DNA from 2 places in the Vibrio algicola genome. Region 2 is predicted to be linked to the other one. Evidence: predicted binding sites of a transcription regulator. Region 2 holds the regulator's gene; the other holds the start of a gene.
What was found. Region 2 encodes CRP, which controls carbon source genes, mostly activating them, when cyclic AMP is high. Its sites were predicted from a motif close to TGTGANNNNNNTCACA; they were not measured.

Region 1 (9,224 bases), 770 kb from region 2:
GCCAACAAGTGGTCTACCGCAAAGGTACTTGGCGACCACGCAACCTGAAACAGTTAATCGAAAAACAAAGCAGCGAAAATAAAGAAAACTTTGTGGTGGTTAAAGGATCTGAATTCGATCAAACACTACAAAACCTCGCCAAAGACAACCCAAAATTAACCTGGGAAACCGTCGAAAATAATGATACTAACGATCTGTTAAAAAAAGTATCAACTGGAGATATCGATTTTACGGTGGTCGATTCCATTTCATTATCAATCAACCAAAGGCTACATCCCCGCTTAGCCACAGCATTTGAACTCACCGAAGATCAACCTATTTCTTGGTACATCCGCAAATCAGATAATGATTCTCTGTACGCCATGATGCTAGAGTTTTTCGGTAACATGAACCAATCAGGTAAATTAGCCCGTCTGGAAGAGAAGTATTTTGGCCATATTCAAAGTTTTGACTATGTGGATACTCGTGCTTTTATTCGCTCATTAGACAGCAAATTACCTAAATATAAAAAGCTATTTCAGACCTATTCGAAAGAATTTGATTGGCGTTTAATTGCGGCATTATCGTATCAAGAATCGCATTGGAACCCTTACGCCACCTCTCCAACTGGAGTGCGCGGCATGATGATGCTGACCCAATCAACCGCTAAAATGGTGAATGTTAAAAACCGACTGATCCCGGCTCAATCGATCCAAGGTGGTGTGACTTATTTACGCGGCATTGTGAAACGGATCCCCGATTCAATCCCTGAGCACGAAAAAATCTGGTTTGCTTTAGCATCCTATAACTTAGGTTTTGGTCATGTTATGGATGCTCGTAGACTGACTAAAGCGCAAAAGGCCAATCCTGATTCTTGGACAGATGTGAAGGCACGCTTACCGAAACTGCAACTTCCTGGTTACTACCGTTATACCCGTTATGGCTATGCCCGAGGGAGTGAAGCGAAGAACTATGTAGAAAATATCCGTCGTTATTACCAAACAATTATTGGTTATGAAGCACAAGAAAAACAAGAAATCCGTAACGACAATCTTGATGCCGATTTTACGGTGATTGATGCCCCCGTGAGTAGTGCGGTGAGCGCGGCGGTCAGTACTGCAACCAACACCGAGCAACCAGCCGCAGAATCAAAATAGAGCATCTATAGAAACAAAAAAGAGAAAACAGCATGGGCTAAGTACACACATACTTAGCCCATTCATTTAACTGTCACATTGATTATCTAGACTGAGATCGACTTAGCAAAGGAAGGCTTAAAAAGTCACTATACTTAAGATATTCACCTTTGATGTATGTAGCAATGATCTATACCAAGGTGCTTCATATAGAAAATGCTTTATACATCAATACATGACGATGACTAAGGAGATATACCAATGTTCTCTCGAAAAAAAATCACCAGTTCATTATTTTCACGCAATTCAAGCTCAACCCGTAGAAAGCGCATGTTATCGAACAACAAAAAGAAAGTGATTTGGCGACATCGTAGCTTCGTGTTTTGTGCTGAGGTCGTGTCATAGTTCACCCTACCTCTGTTATTTGAATGAATACCTTTTACCCAATAACGACTGCAATACTTCTATCACTTCTAACAGCACCATAACCAACACAACCTGCGGCAAATGGATCATTGCTAATTTGCCGAACCATCCTTTTTATTGAGCTGATTGATATTCAATGATTAACGCTCATCTTTTCTTTTTTGCTTAATTTCCTTACGGCGACGTCGGAAAAATTGTTGCAACTGCTCACGGCATTCATCGGCCAGCAACCCACCTTCTACTTCGGCGTAATGATACGATGCTTGGCTTTCAAACAGATTCAATACCGTCCCTGCCGCTCCTGCTTTTAAATCGGGCGCGCCATAAACAATACGCTTGACTCGACTATGTAACAGCGCTCCGGCGCACATAGGGCAAGGCTCTAACGTGACATATAAGGTCGTGTCGAGTAAGCGATAGTTTTCTAATGCTTGCCCAGCCTTTCGTAAGGTCGATATTTCAGCATGGGCGGTGGCGTCATGCTCACCAATAGCCGCATTCCAGCCTTCGGCGATGATGATTCCGTCTTTAACCAACAACGCCCCAACAGGCACTTCGCCATTGGCTTCAGCTTGGGATGCCAGCTCTATCGCACGGCGCATAAATTGTTCATCTTGGGGACTAAATTGGGGCATTAAAGATTCCGTCGCTATTAAATACAGTCATTTTATTCTATTGAGATTAAGTCTCCGGCACCTTAAATATTATGCTTCTTGCCGTAAAGCAAAAGCGAGATCCCGTATCTTCTTCCCTTAGGCTCATGTACGGAATGACGATCGCGGGTGCTGGTTTTTAACAGTCGATGATTATACGGGATTGAGTGATTTTCTACAGACAAAAAAATCCCCGTCTATTGCTAGACAGGGATTTCAAAAGTTTAATCAGTTAATACTTTGCCCAAAGGCAGAAGAATTAAGCTTGACCTTTAACTTCTTTAAGGCCGTTGAAAGGTGCTTTAGAACCTAGAGCTTCTTCAATACGGATTAGTTGGTTGTACTTAGCAACACGGTCAGAACGGCTCATAGAACCTGTTTTGATTTGACCTGCAGCAGTACCAACAGCAAGATCAGCAATCGTTGCATCTTCAGTTTCACCAGAACGGTGAGAGATAACTGCAGTGTAACCAGCATCTTTCGCCATTTTGATAGCCGCTAGAGTTTCAGTCAAAGAACCGATTTGGTTGAATTTGATAAGGATAGAGTTCGCTACGCCTTTCTCAATACCTTCCGCTAGGATCTTAGTGTTTGTAACGAATAGATCGTCACCAACGATTTGAAGTTTGCCACCTAGAAGTTCAGTTTGGTGCTTGAAGCCATCCCAATCTGATTCGTCTAGACCATCTTCAATCGAAACGATTGGGAATTGGTTAGCAAGGTCTTGTAGGTAGAAGTTAAATTCTTCAGAAGTGAAGATTTTGCCTTCGCCTTTCATGTTGTAGTTTCCAGCTTCTTTGTCGTAAAACTCAGACGCAGCACAGTCCATAGCAAGAGTAATGTCTTTACCAAGAACGTAACCAGCACCTTCTACAGCATCTTTGATTGCAGCAAGAGCAGCAGCGTTAGACTCAAGGTTAGGAGCGAAACCACCTTCATCACCAACTGCAGTGCTTAGGCCTTTAGCTTTAAGTACTTTAGCAAGGTTGTGGAATACTTCAGAACCCATGCGTACAGCTTCTTTGATTGTTTTAGCGCCAACAGGTTGAATCATGAATTCTTGGATATCAACGTTGTTGTCAGCGTGCTCGCCACCATTGATGATGTTCATCATTGGAAGAGGCATAGAGAATACGCCAGGAGTGCCGTTTAGTTCAGCGATGTGCTCGAACAAAGGCATGCCTTTTGCCGCTGCAGCTGCTTTTGCGTTCGCAAGAGAAACAGCAAGAATAGCGTTAGCGCCAAACTTAGATTTGTTTTCTGTGCCGTCTAAATCGATCATGATTTGGTCGATTGCAGCTTGGTCTTTCGCGTCTTTACCAACAAGAGCAGTAGCGATTTCGCCGTTTACTGCTTCGATAGCTTTAAGAACGCCTTTACCTAGGAAACGTGATTTGTCGCCGTCACGTAATTCAAGAGCTTCACGAGAACCAGTTGATGCGCCAGAAGGAGCAGCAGCCATACCTACAAAGCCACCTTCAAGATGAACTTCAGATTCTACTGTTGGGTTACCACGTGAATCAATGATTTCGCGAGCTAGAACTTTTACGATCTTAGACATGAATGTTTCCTCGTTTAATTTAAAATTTAAATGTCAAACTAATGGATAGCAGCACAAATTTTGCAACTATCCGTATCCTTTTTTACATCTTACTTTTTAAATCCTCTAAGGCTAAACATGAGCTTAACCTTAGAAGTGTTGAAACTGCTTTTACTTGTATTCGCTACGTTACTTCTGAACGTCTGCTGCTACTTCAAATTCACCGCGTTGGAATTGACCCGCCGCTTTCACAAAACCAGCGAATAATGGGTGTCCATCACGCGGCGTTGAAGTGAATTCAGGATGGAATTGAGCCGCTACAAACCAAGGATGGTTCGGGTTCTCAATCACTTCCACTAATTTTTTATCGGCAGAAAGTCCTGAAACTTTCAAACCTGCTTTCTCTAATTGAGGGCGCAAGTTGTTATTGACTTCATAACGATGGCGATGACGCTCATGAATTTGAGCATTGCCGTAAAGTTCATGTACTTTAGTGCCTTTTTCAAGGTGGCAAAGTTGTGAACCTAAACGCATAGTGCCGCCAAGGTCTGATGATTCGGTACGTTCTTCAACCTTACCTTCTTTATCGACCCATTCAGTAATAAGGCCAACCACAGGGAATTTTGTCTCTGGGTTAAACTCAGTTGAATGTGCGCCTTCAAGGCCAACAACGTTACGTGCGTATTCAATTAACGCCACTTGCATACCCAGACAAATACCTAAGTAAGGAACTTGGTTTTCGCGTGCATATTGCGCGGCCATAATTTTGCCTTCAATACCACGGTCACCAAAGCCACCAGGAACTAAGATAGCGTCTAAGCCTTCTAGTAATTCGGTACCTTTAGATTCTACGTCTTGAGAATCTACATACTTAATGGTTACGCTTAAACGGTTTTTCAACCCTGCGTGTTTTAAAGCTTCGTTAACTGACTTGTAAGCATCTGGTAATTCGATGTATTTACCTACCATACCAATGGTAATTTCACCAGTTGGATTGGCTTCTTCGTAAATAACTTGTTCCCATTCAGTCAAGTTAGCTTCAGGTGCATTGATACCAAAGCGTGTGCACACTAAGTTATCAAGACCTTGTGCGTGGATCAATTGTGGGATTTTGTAGATTGAATCTACATCCTTCATTGAAATCACGGCTTTTTCCTGCACATTACAGAACAACGCAATTTTCTTACGTTCATTGGCAGGAATGATACGATCGCTACGACAAACCAAAATATCTGGTTGAATACCGATAGATAGTAATTCTTTTACCGAGTGTTGAGTCGGTTTAGTTTTCACTTCACCCGCTGCGGCAAGGTAAGGTACTAACGTTAGGTGCATGAACATTGCGCGTTCACGGCCAACTTCAGCCGCTAACTGACGAATCGCTTCCATAAATGGTAGAGATTCGATATCACCAACGGTGCCACCCACTTCAACTAAAGCAATATCATGGCCTTCAGCACCAGCAATAACGCGATCTTTGATCGAGTTAGTGATGTGAGGAATAACCTGAATGGTTGCACCTAAATAATCACCACGGCGCTCTTTACGAAGAACATCTTCATAAACACGACCAGCAGTAAAGTTATTACGTTTAGTCATCTTGGTACGAATGAAACGTTCGTAATGACCAAGATCGAGATCGGTTTCCGCACCATCTTCCGTGACGAATACTTCACCATGTTGAGTCGGGCTCATTGTGCCTGGATCAACGTTGATGTATGGGTCAAGTTTCATCATGGTCACTTTAAGACCACGAGCTTCTAAAATAGCTGCCAGTGATGCGGCTGCAATACCTTTACCTAGCGAGGATACAACCCCACCAGTAACAAAAATGTAATTTGTTGTCATGCTTAACCTGAAATTGGGTGAATGAGGGAAAATAGGTGCTTCTGGACGGGATAAAAATATACCAGAAGCGCTTTTCCGCTACAACGTGAAATCTATCACAGTCGGTAATTTAATTTTTTGCTTCAAATCAATTTCCCTTGTACCTAAGAGGTAGTAATGTAATTCTTGGGCGCGTTCTTTGTCTAACTTAACAGCATAAACCATCATATACTCTGCTTTTCTTCTATTTTCACTTCATCCCAAGCGAGATCAAGCTCTTCCAAAGCACAATCCTCTAAAGGTTTATTTTTTCGCTGAATCTTAGTTTCCACTCCGCGAAAGCGACGTTCAAATTTATTGTTGGCTTTGCAAAGCACCATTTCAGGATCTTTTCCAAGATGCCGAACCAAGTTCACCACCGCAAACATCAGATCGCCTAACTCTTCTTCGACTCTTTGCTCGTTAATATCGACTTGCAAGGCCTCTTCCATCACCTCTGCAATTTCTTCTTGTACTTTATCAACCACAGGTCCAAGCGTGGGCCAATCAAAGCCATATTGAGCCACTTTATGTTGGATCTGATTAGCCCTTTCAAGTGCAGGCAAAGATGTTGATATTGAGTCTAGAATACTTTGTTCGATTTTGCTTACTTCGGTTTTCATCTTTTTCATCGCTCATTCTGTCACATCGTCAAAGTCATTGAAGTAACAGCGTCAAAGACTTTGGGGATAAGAAAACACCGCTAAGATAAGCGGTGTTTGATAACGGTTATTTCAAGCGCTTAACCCTAAGCACATCTTTTATCTGCTCAATCCGTGCCAGTATTCGCGCCAGCACCTCAACATTGTGAACTTCTAAGTGGAAATCCATAATGGTCATTTGACGTTTATAGTCGGTGCGGCTGTTCATGCTGTTCACTTTCAGTTTCTCGTTCGAGATCAAGGTGGTGATATCTTTTAATAGGCCCACTCGCTCTAACGCTTCCACTCTTATGGTTAAGATATAAACGCCATTTGAACCCCCACCCCACACAGTATCAATAATACGCTCTGGGGCATGATGATTGAGCTCACTTAACTGCTCACAATCACTGCGGTGGACTGAAATGCCACGACCTTGAGTAATGTAGCCACGGATCTCATCACCTGGGATCGGCTGACAACAACGCGCTAAATGACTCATTAAGTTATCCACCCCTTGCACCACAACTGCATCTTTTCTTGGGCGGCTTTCATGGGTCGCTTTCGCTTCTTGTAGTCGAGCGAGCGCTTGTTTATCTTCTTCTTCAGCGGTCGGCTTATTGACCAAGGCATTGATATGATTAACTACTTGGTTAATGCGTAAGTCACCACTGCCGATACCAACAAACAATTCATCATTGGTGTTGACGTTAAAACGCTTCAAGGCATATTTCTGCGCATCTTTTAATGTCGCGCCAATCTTTTGCAGTTCAGATTCGAGGATATCTTTCCCCGCTTCTAAGTTTTTATCGCGTCCGAGTTTTCTAAACCACGCGTTAATCTTTGCGCGCGCGCGACCAGAATGGACAAACCCTAGCGTTGGGTTTAGCCAATCTCGAGATGGATTCGGTTCTTTTTGGGTGATAATTTCAACTTGATCGCCCATCGCCAATTTATGGGTAAATGGGACAATACGCCCACCCACTTTGGCACCAATACAACGATGGCCCACTTCAGAGTGAATATGATAAGCAAAATCAAGAGGCGTAGCCCCCATAGGTAAATCAACCACATCACCTCTTGGCGTAAAGGCATACACACGGTCGTCAAATACCTGACTGCGTAACTCATCCAGCATTTCGCCAGAATCCGCCATCTCTTCTTGCCAATCGATCAGTTTACGCAACCAAGTGATTTTTTCATCGTAACCACTGCGTACCGCGCTACTGCCTTCTTTGTATTTCCAATGCGCAGCGACCCCAAGTTCGGAATCTTCATGCATTTGCTTAGTACGAATTTGGATCTCAATCGTTTTGCCTTCAGGCCCAAGTACCACAGTGTGAATCGATTGATAACCATTAGGCTTCGGATTGGCAACATAATCATCAAACTCACTTGGAAGATGCTTATATTTGGTGTGAACCATGCCAAGTGCGCCATAACAGTCTTGCAGTTGATCGGCAATAATTCGCACCGCTCGCACATCAAACAGTTCATCAAACTCAAGATTTTTTTTCTGCATCTTGCGCCAAATACTGTAGATATGCTTTGGTCGCCCGCTCACATCGGCATTGATATTTGCCGCTTTCATATCTTGCGATAAATCGGTGACAAAATCGTGAATATACTGCTCGCGCACAATGCGGCGCTCTGACAATTGTTTGGCGATTTTTTTATAGGTATCAGAACATTGATAACGGAAGGCGTAATCTTCAATTTCCCATTTTAGCTGACCAATACCTAAACGGTTCGCCAGTGGTGCGTAGATATTGGCGCACTCTTTGGCAGCCGCTTGACGAATATCATCCGGCTCATTTTTCACTTCACGCAAATTACAAATACGTTCAGCCAATTTGATGATCACACAACGAAAATCATCCACCATCGCCAATAGCATGCGGCGGACATTATCGACTTGCTCAGAGGCTTCGGAATCATTCATACTGACGTTAAGTTGGCCGATTGCCGCCATTTCATCCACGCCATCAATCAACTTAACGATTTCTTTGCCATAAATTTCGGTTAATGCTTCGCGCTCAAATAAGCCTTCCGACACAATCGGGAAAAGTTGGGCAGCAAGCAGTGTTGGGCGATCCATCGACAGGGTGATCAAAATCTCGATCATTTCACGACCGCGCCACAGTAATAATTCTTTATTGCTTTCGCCCACCAGCATTTCTTCACATTGCTGATAAACTTGCTTTAACTTATTGCTGGTTTTTCCATCTTGATGAAGGCTTTCAATCCAAGCTTCTAGCTCAAACTCTTCATGTTTATTTAAATGCGCACTTCTGACTGCGACCATTACATCTTCCTTTAAATAACGGCGAAAAATTTAGGCTGCAAGATGCTTAAAACGTATTGAGTTTCGCTTTTCGCATCTTGTCTTAGCGCCTATGTCACCGGTTATAATTTGAATTTAACTGGTTTTTTGGTGGTGTTTTTTTTCACTTTTCCGGTCTTGATAAATAACGCCATGGATTCGAGATGGCTGGTATGAGGGAACATATCTAACATCCCTAGTTTATGCAGCTCATAGCCTTGATTGAGCAGGTTTTGGCTATCGCGCGCTAACGTGGCAGGATTACAAGACACATACACAACGGCTTGCGCGCCAAGTGAAGCAATTCGCTCTATGATGCCAGATGCCCCCGCACGAGCCGGATCAAGTAGCACTTTATTAAATTGTTTTTTGGCCCAAGGCGCTTGCAACAAATCTTGTTCAAGATCAGCTTGATAGAACTCGACATTTTCAATGTTATTCAATTTGGCATTTTCAGTCGCGCGTTGCACCATCGCTTCGACCCCTTCGATGCCAACAACATGCTCCGCTTGCTTAGCCATTGAAAAGCTAAAGTTACCCAAACCACTGAATAAATCTAACACTCGGTCTTGAGAGGTTAATCCTAACCAATCTACCGCCTGCTCGACCATCGCTTGATTCACATTTTGGTTAACTTGGATAAAATCATTCGGTAAAAAA
Region 2 (9,224 bases):
AACGTTAGCCCAATAGTTTTTAATGGCTCCTCATTGAGGGGCTATTTTTTTGTGTGAATATTATGATTAGGTCATTCTGGTCATTAGTGAGAAAGAAAAGAGAGAAACCATGAAAGCATATCAACGTGAATTTATTGAGTTCGCCCTTGAGAAACAAGTTCTTAAGTTTGGCGAGTTTACTTTAAAATCGGGTCGTACTAGCCCTTACTTCTTCAATGCTGGCTTGTTTAATACTGGCCGTGATTTAGCCCGTTTAGGTCGTTTTTATGCCGCTGCATTAGCCGAATCTGGCATTCAGTTTGATGTGTTGTTTGGCCCAGCTTACAAAGGCATTCCAATTGCGACCACCACCGCAGTTGCTTTAGCCGATCACCACGATATTGATACGCCATACTGCTTTAACCGTAAAGAAGCTAAAGATCACGGTGAAGGTGGCAACTTGGTCGGCAATCCATTAGACGGTCGCATTATGTTGGTGGACGATGTGATCACCGCTGGTACGGCTATTCGTGAATCAATGGAAATCATTAAAGCCAATGGTGCTGATTTAGCTGGCGTTTTAGTGGCGATTGATCGTCAAGAAAAAGGCAAAGGCGAGTTGTCAGCGATTCAAGAAGTGGAACGTGATTTCGGTTGCGCGGTTATCTCTATCATCTGTTTAGGCGATCTAGTGACTTATCTTGAAGAGCAAGGCAACAGCGCAGAGCAGCTAGAGTCGGTCAAGGCTTACCGCGCTCAATATGGCATCTAATGTTTAGCCTTTAAAGCTACAGTTTTGTTGCTTCTTTTGGTGAGTTAACCAATATAGATCCAACGGTGCTTTCTGCAATTAACGGACAATATAGCTTAAGTTATATGGTTAAGATTGACGGTTATCCGTCACTTAACCTTTAAACCCCGTCATTTCATTTGAAGTGGCGGGGTTTCTTTTTTCTGCTCTTGCCTAAGAATCTGTACACTTTTATATACACAGTAATTTGTCTGGTTTTTTGTGTGATATTTGACCCATTATCGCTGCTTTTTGTTATTGACGGGTCGATTTATCTAGTTTTAATGGTAAATTGTTGTAAATAATTTTGAACGGTAAGTGTAAATGAGTAATTCAAAGGTTTTAGGCAGTACTTTGATTATTGCCGGTACCACGATTGGTGCCGGAATGTTGGCGTTGCCAATTGCGTCAGCAGGACTGGGCTTTATGACTTCGCTTGTGATCATGGTAGCGATGTGGGCATTAATGGCGTACACCGCATTATTGATGTTAGAGCTGCACCAACATGCTGATTATGATGCCACCTTGCATACCTTGGCTAAGCAATTTCTCGGTGATAAGGGAAAGTGGCTGGCGACCTTTGCGATGTTGTTTTTGTTTTACGCCCTTTGCGCGGCCTACATTGCGGGTGGTGGTGGGCAATTTAATGACAAGCTGCATAACTGGTTTGAGTTAGATGTGTCTAACGGCCTAGGAACACTTATCTTTACCATCTTGATTGCGGCGATTGTTACCTTTGGTACGTCATCGGTCGACAAGGTTAATCGGGTGCTGTTTACCTGTAAATTGGTCGCGATGGCAATCATGCTGTTTTTCTTAACTCCCAACATTCAAGCGGTTCATTTGGTGAATATGCCATTAGAAAAAGGCTTGATTGTGGCGGCATTACCGGTGATTTTCACCTCTTTTGGATTTCATGGCAGCATTCCTGCCGTGGTACGTTATTTAGATCTGGATATGAAAGCGCTGAAAAAAGTGATGGTGTTTGGGTCATTATTGCCGTTAGTGGTGTATATCCTGTGGCAATTAGCGACATTAGGTGTGGTCGATCAAGCCACGCTTGCACAAGCCGGCAATGTCACCGCACTGGTTGGAACCTTGGCGCAAGTGATCCATAGTTCTGCCATTTCTCAAGTGGTGTCAGTGTTTGCTGATCTGGCTTTAATTACTTCTTTTCTTGGGGTGAGCTTAGGCTTATTTGAATTTTTGGGCGACAGCTTGAATAAGAACCAAAGCAAAGGTGGCCGAGTGGGAATCGCGTTAGTGACCTTTGTTCCGCCATTGTGTTTTGCTCTATTTTACCCGCAAGGCTTTATTATGGCACTCGGTTATGCCGCGATTGCCTTAGCGATTTTAGCGTTACTACTGCCGGTTGCGATGGTGAAACGCTCGCGTCAACTCAACTTACAAACCCAAAACTTTACCGTTGCTGGTGGTAATGTGGCGTTGATGTTTGTTTTATTAAGTGGCTTGGTGATCATTGGGGTACAAGTGCTAATCAGCGTAGGAGTATTGCCCGCTATTGGGTAGAGAGTAACGAAAAAGTAAGATCGAAAAAGCCACTGGATTTGCATTCAGTGGCTTTATTTATTTTTGCGTGTACTTAAAATAATCGTGTGTGACGATTAACGAGTACCGTATACCACGATGGTTTTACCATGCGCAGAAATTAGATTTTGCTCTTCTAGCATTTTCAAGATACGACCAACGGTTTCACGAGAGCAGCCAACAATTTGACCAATCTCTTGACGAGTTATCTTAATTTGCATGCCGTCTGGGTGAGTCATTGCATCTGGTTGTTTGGCTAGATTAAGTAGCGTTTGTGCAATACGACCGGTAACGTCTAAGAAGGCTAAGTCACCCACTTTTTGGCTAGTGATTTGTAGGCGAGTTGCCATTTGAGCTGACAGACGCATCAAGATATCTGGATTCACTTGGATAAGCTGACGGAATTTCTTAAATGAAATTTCAGCAACTTCACAAGGTGATTTAGCTCGAACCCAAGCGGTACGCTCTTGATCTTCTTCAAATAGACCTAGCTCACCAATAAAATCGCCTTGGTTTAAGTAAGACAAGATCATCTCTTTGCCTTCTTCATCCTTGATTAATACAGCCACAGACCCTTTTACGATGTAGTACAAAGTTTCTGCTTTTTCGCCAGCATGAATCAAAGTACTTTTTGATGGGTACTTATGAATATGACAATGCGATAGAAACCACTCTAAAGTTGGGTCAGTTTGAGGTTTACCTAGAACCATAATTTGTTACTTCCTCTGAAGGGCTTGCTCAGTTTTGAGTCATTCATCCTGAGACCGGCTAAACTGGTCAAATAGAATAGGTGTTCATCATTTACGCTGCAAGCACTGTTACTGCGTTGGCTTTAAATACTACCCCTTTCCGTAGCGAATTTCTTGATTTTGATCGCCCTGAAGTGGGTATTTAAGCTGTGAAAGTGTGGCCTAAGTCACAGACTCAGCAGTAAGGTGAAATTGATCACCTTTTTAGCCAATTTTACCGGTGTCGATCAGTTGTTGCAGTAGAGGTTGAATGATCAGTTCCATCGCAAAACTCATCTTACCGCCTGGTACCACTAAGGTGTTATGGCGTGACATAAAGGAACCATCAATCATGGCAAGTAGGTAAGGGAAGTCGACATTTTTAATTCCACGCAAACGGATCACTACAAAGCTTTCATCTAAGCTTGGGATGCCTTTGGCGTTTAATGGGTTAGAAGTATCAACGGTTGGCACTCGCTGAAAGTTGATATGAGTACGAGAAAACTGCGGCGTGATGTAATTTAAGTAATCATCCATCGAGCGTACAATCGAATCCATCACCGCTTCACGCGAATGGCCACGATCGCGGGTGTCGCGCACAAATTTTTGGATCCACTCCAAGTTAACAATCGGCACCATACCAATCAAAAAATCGACATGTTGCGAGGCGTTGACTTCCCCATCGACCACACCCCCATGCAAACCTTCGTAGAAAAGCACATCGGTATTATCGGGTAAACCTTGCCATGGGGTAAACGTGCCTGGCATTTGATTGTACGGTACTGCTTCATCAAAACTGTGTAAATAGCGACGAATTTTGCCACTGCCATCTTGACCATACTGATGAAAAAACTTGGCCAGAGCAGGGAAGTCATTGGCTTCAGGGCCAAAGTAACTAATGTGTTTACCTTGCTCGCGTGCTTTACGGATCGCCACATCCATTTCTGGTCGGGTATAGCGATGAAAGCTGTCCCCTTCCACCCATGAGGCTTTAATATCCCTCATATTGAACATTTTTCGGAAGGTTTCTGAGGTGGTGGTGGTTCCTGCGCCAGAGGACCCGGTGACTGCGATGATAGGATGCTTTGCCGACATGATAATCCTTTATTTTCGACCTTGAGAATAGACAGTGTAGAGTAGGGCCTGTAAATAATATACCCAAATGATATGGGTATATATCCGTCTTACTTGCCACCTCACTGCAACTTTAATTACTTTGAGTGTAGATTGATTAACTTAACGAGTTGACGTCCCTGATATCGACACTTTCATGTAATTCGGAAAATACGATCGCCACTTTACCTGATTTTAATTGACGTTGTACCTGTGTGATTTTTTGCTCAAGAGAATAGTCTTGTTCACCATAATCGGTTCCTTCACGCAGAATAAATTCTTTGATCAAGTTGTCGAGGGTGTCGGGATCGATTTGTTGCCAAGGGATAATCATAATATGTTTACTGCTTATTATCTGTGATGATTCACTAATGCTTTCAGATATTACTTATATTTTTGAAAAAGAATAGGCAAAGCCCTTCAGCATCAAGTTGTTGGCAATATTGGTGGCTTAGCGGTATGTGTTGTTGAGATCGAGCTTGAAGTGGCAGTGCATTTAAGGCTTCAACTAAATATTCTTGTTGCTGACGTTCAAGCTGTAATTCAAAGGTTAAACTTTCCCGATATAGCGAAGCGGGTAAGTGAGTTTTATATTGACGACGCAATGACCGAAACTGAGCGAGTAATGCTTGTGTCGGTTGGAGTGATTGTTTCAATCGCTCTTGTTCCTGTGGAGCTAGTGTTAGTTTTTGTTGATCGAGCCATATATACAGCAGTAGTAAATTAACGTTGCCCTGATATTGGTTTTGTAGGGTTAAACACGCCGACTCCACGCCCGGTTGTTGATAGCGTTCTAGACAAAATTGCCAGAACGCTTCTGCTGTAAGAGGTGAACAAGGCGAGTTTGGCATTATTCTTCGCTTAATGCTTCAAGTTGCTCTTGCAGTTCCATCCACTCCACCTCAACATTTTCGAGTTGCGCTTTGCTGGTAGCTTGTAGGTTGAGCACTTGGGTCAGCTTGGCTTTATTTTCATCTTGATAAAGAGAGACGTCCCCCAGTTGTTCTTCCGCTTGTGCCAATGCTTGACTGTGTTTGTCCATTTGCGTTTCAAGTTGAGTGACTTTTTTACGCAGCGGCGCGGTTTGTTTACGGCGCTCCGCATCAAGACGTTTTTGTTCTTTACGATTGGCGGCGCTGTTGGTGTTGGGGCTGTTATCCACTTCGCCTTGAGCGTCTTTTTTATCTTGCTTTTGTTGGTCGGTGAGCCATTTATAATAGTCGGTAAGATCGCCATCAAACGGCATCACTTGTTGGGCATCGACTAGGTAAAGATCATCGGTGGTGGCGCGCAATAAATAACGATCGTGGCTGACAATCACCATCGCACCCTCAAAGGTTTGCAACGCCATGGTCAGCGCTTGGCGCATATCCAAATCAAGGTGGTTGGTTGGTTCATCGAGCAGCAATAGATTGGGTTTTTGCCACACTAATAACGCTAATACCAAACGTGCTTTTTCGCCACCTGAGAATGGGGCGACCTTATCTAATGCTTTTTCGCCTTGGAAACCAAAACTACCAAGATAATCACGTAACTGTTGTTCGGTTTGATTGCTGGCAATTTGCATTAAGTGCTGCAGCGGGGTTTCTTCTGGGTGCAAGGTTTCGAGTTGATGCTGCGCAAAGTAACCAATCTTCACCCCTTGAGAATAGGTCAGATCGCCGCCTTGTGGATTAAGCTCGCCCGATAATAGTTTGATTAAGGTCGATTTACCTGCGCCATTACGCCCAAGTAAGCCGATGCGGCTACCTGGGACTAAATTTAAGCGAATTTTTTCTAAGATCAAGCGATCGCCATAACCTGCAGATACATCGTCCATCATCATGATCGGATTAGGCAATGCAGCGGGTTGACGGAATTCGAAATTAAATGGGTTATCAAATTGCGCTGGCAGAACCTTTTCCATTTTCTCTAACGCTTTAATCCGGCTTTGGGCTTGGCGAGCTTTAGAGGCTTTATAACGAAAACGGTCGATGTAACTTTGCATGTGCGACATTTGTTTTTGCTGCTTGCTGTACATTGCCTGTTGTTGCATTAACTTTTGTGCACGTTGGGTTTCAAAGGAAGAATAGTTACCTGTGTATTCATTCAGATCTTGATTTTCAACATGCACAATGCGGCCAACGATTGGATCTAAAAAGTCTCTATCATGCGAGATCAAAATCAGTGTGCCAGGGTAATTTTGTAGCCATTTTTCCAGCCACAATACCGCATCTAAATCTAAGTGGTTGGTGGGTTCATCCAGCAGCAATAAATCGGAGCGGCACAATAATGCTTGAGCAAGGTTTAAACGCATGCGCCAGCCGCCCGAGAACTGGGTCAGGCTCCATTGCATTTGTTCTTGGCTAAATCCGAGGCCATTGAGCAGTTCGGCTGCGCGCGAATTTATAGTATAGCCACCAACAATATCAATCTTGCTGTGTAACTCTGCTACCAAAGTGCCATTATCGGCTTGTTCTGCCTTTGCGAGTTGTTGCTCTAAACGTCGAAATTCACGGTCGCCATCAATCACATAATCAATTGCAGCTCGATCTAACGCGGGCGTTTCTTGCGCTACCCAAGCTAATTCCCAATGGGCTGGCATTTGAAAGTTACCGGCGTCGATAGCCAGTTCATCTTTTAATAAGGCAAATAGCGTTGATTTACCACAACCGTTTTTGCCGACTAAACCGACTTTATCACCCGGATGAATAGTGGCTGAAGCTTGTTCTAATAAAGGCTTTCCGCCACGCAGCAATTGAATGTCTGAAAATATAATCATAGGGTTGTGGTCTAATTTGGGCGCTAAGTAAATAAAGGCGTAAGCCAGATGAAATTGCAGAGAATAGTAGGCGTTTCGTCAATAAATGTCGATCATTATACGATTTAAGATAAGATACTTATTATACTTAAAGCACATTAAGTTAGCATGGAACAAAGGAAAGACATCAAGGAGCAGGTATGTCTCAAACAAGGAGCGGTTCAACATCCGCGCCGGTATCACTTAAAGGATCAGCACTGCAAGGATCATCAAACTCACCCAATCCACCCCGAGTGTTGGTTATTTTTGCACATCCCGATCCGATCGATTCTGTTGCCAATCAAATCTTACTCAAAGCGATTCAAGATCTTCCTCATGTGCGTGTGCATGACTTATATGCCCGTTATCCAGATTTCTTTATAGATGTGGCGATAGAGCATCACCTGTTACTTGAACACGATATCATTGTCTTTCAACACCCTCTATTTATGTATTCTTGCCCTGCGTTAATGAAAGAATGGATGGATACCGTATTAGGCAAAGGTTTTGCATTTGGTGAAGGGCGGGCGTTGGCCGGAAAAACTTGGCGTAGCGTAATAACGGTGGGCGGATCTAAGCAAGCCTTTAGCGACAAAGGCTATAACCAATATCCATTAGAGCAAATACTGCAACCTTTTGAACTGACGGCAAAATTATGCCAAATGAATTGGCTGGAGCCGTTAGTCTTATATTGGGCTCGCAATGTCAATCATGCAGAACGCTTACAACATGCCCAAGCCTACCGTCAATGGCTAATGAATCTGTAACATCGACTTGGCGAAACAAGGAGTGTAAATGGCACCAACAACCTTTGAATTATTAGAAAGTGGCGTAGTCTTTTTATCGGCAGCGGTGATTGCGGTGCCGCTGGCGCAACGTTTTGGCTTAGGCTCAGTGCTTGGGTATTTGTTGGCCGGTATTGCGATTGGTCCTTGGGGATTAGGGCTGATTAGTGATGTCGACAGCGTCATGCACTTTGCGGAATTTGGTGTGGTGTTATTGCTGTTTTTGATCGGTTTAGAATTGAACCCTAAAAAACTATGGCAAATGCGTATTCCTATTTTAGGTTTAGGCGGCGCACAAGTGGTGGTGACCACATTAATTCTCTCTGCGATTGCCCATTGGTTTGGCATTAGCTGGCAAAACAGCTTAGTGATCGGGATGGGGTTGGCGTTGTCTTCTACTGCGATTGCTTTGCGAGTGATTGAAGAGCAAGGGCTGGGCGGCACCGAAACCGGACAGTCAGGTTTTGCGATTTTGTTATTCCAAGATATCGCTGTGATCCCCATGCTTGCTATGTTGCCATTATTGGCAGGCAATGTGGGCGGCGATTGGTTAGATGCGGTATGGATGATTGGTGGTGTGGTCGGGTTATTAGTCGGAGGCCATTATTTATTGCGACCTATTTTTCGCTTTGTGGTGATGAGCCGAGTACGAGAACTGTTTACTGTCGCTGCATTATTGTTGGTGATTGGTATTTCGGTGATCATGCAAAAACTCGGTTTATCCATGGCGTTAGGGACTTTTTTGGCCGGCGTTTTACTGGCAGAGAGTGAATACCGTCATGAATTAGAAAGCGCGATTGAACCATTTAAAGGTTTGCTGCTGGGGTTGTTCTTTATGTCGGTTGGCATGGCGGTCAATTTAGGCTTGTTGGGGTTATATCCAATCAAAATTCTATTGGCGGTGGTGGCCTTAGTCACCATCAAAGGATTATTGATTTACGGCTTGGCGCGCTTAATGGGCACTCGAGCCAAAGCACGCAGTCGAATGGCGGCTATATTGAGCCAAGGCGGTGAGTTTGCTTTTGTGTTGTTTACCGCCGCATCAGGGCAAGGGCTGCTTGGAACCGAGATGACGTCGTTCTTGCTGGTGGTAGTGAGCTTATCCATGATGACCACCCCCCTGATCTTACTGGCGCAACAAAAATGGTTTAGCCGTACCATTAATGTGCAGGATGACATGCAATCGGATGTGGTTAATGAAGAGCCAAGAGTGATCGTGGCTGGCTTTGGGCGTTTTGGCCAAGTGGTGGGCCGCTTGCTGTACGCCAATAAAATTCGCATTACGGTATTAGAAAGCGATCCCAGTCAAATCCAAGTATTACGCAAGTTTGGCTATAAAGTGTATTACGGCGATGCCACTCAACTGGATTTACTCAGGGCGGCAGGGGCAGAGCAAGCCGAAGCGATTGCCATTTGTACCGATTCACCAGATGAAGTGTTAAAAATTGCCGAATTGTGTAAGCAGCATTTTCCCAATCTGAAAGTAATGGCACGAGCGCGCA

Region 1: GFB47_RS02580 (CTP synthase) is a predicted target of CRP. The motif match lies at 5,667-5,682, and genes of this name have one in related genera.

The regions. Positions count from the first base shown of each region.
Region 1 is NZ_CP045699.1:569,638-578,861, reverse strand. Features, by position in the region: gene mltF (membrane-bound lytic murein transglycosylase MltF) at 1-1,136, shown strand, start outside; gene tadA (tRNA adenosine(34) deaminase TadA) at 1,682-2,176, opposite strand; gene eno (phosphopyruvate hydratase) at 2,454-3,755, opposite strand; gene GFB47_RS02580 (CTP synthase) at 3,924-5,582, opposite strand; partial or broken gene GFB47_RS02575 (MazG family protein) at 5,786-6,226, opposite strand; gene relA (GTP diphosphokinase) at 6,330-8,546, opposite strand; gene rlmD (23S rRNA (uracil(1939)-C(5))-methyltransferase RlmD) at 8,648-9,224, opposite strand, start outside.
Region 2 is NZ_CP045699.1:2,315,133-2,324,356, reverse strand. Features, by position in the region: gene rph (ribonuclease PH) at 1-16, shown strand, start outside; gene pyrE (orotate phosphoribosyltransferase) at 110-751, shown strand; gene GFB47_RS10640 (aromatic amino acid transport family protein) at 1,094-2,299, shown strand; gene crp (cAMP-activated global transcriptional regulator CRP) at 2,395-3,027, opposite strand; gene GFB47_RS10630 (phosphoribulokinase) at 3,271-4,140, opposite strand; gene GFB47_RS10625 (YheU family protein) at 4,277-4,492, opposite strand; gene GFB47_RS10620 (TIGR02444 family protein) at 4,536-5,012, opposite strand; gene GFB47_RS10615 (ABC transporter ATP-binding protein) at 5,009-6,919, opposite strand; gene kefG (glutathione-regulated potassium-efflux system ancillary protein KefG) at 7,099-7,704, shown strand; gene kefB (glutathione-regulated potassium-efflux system protein KefB) at 7,733-9,224, shown strand, end outside.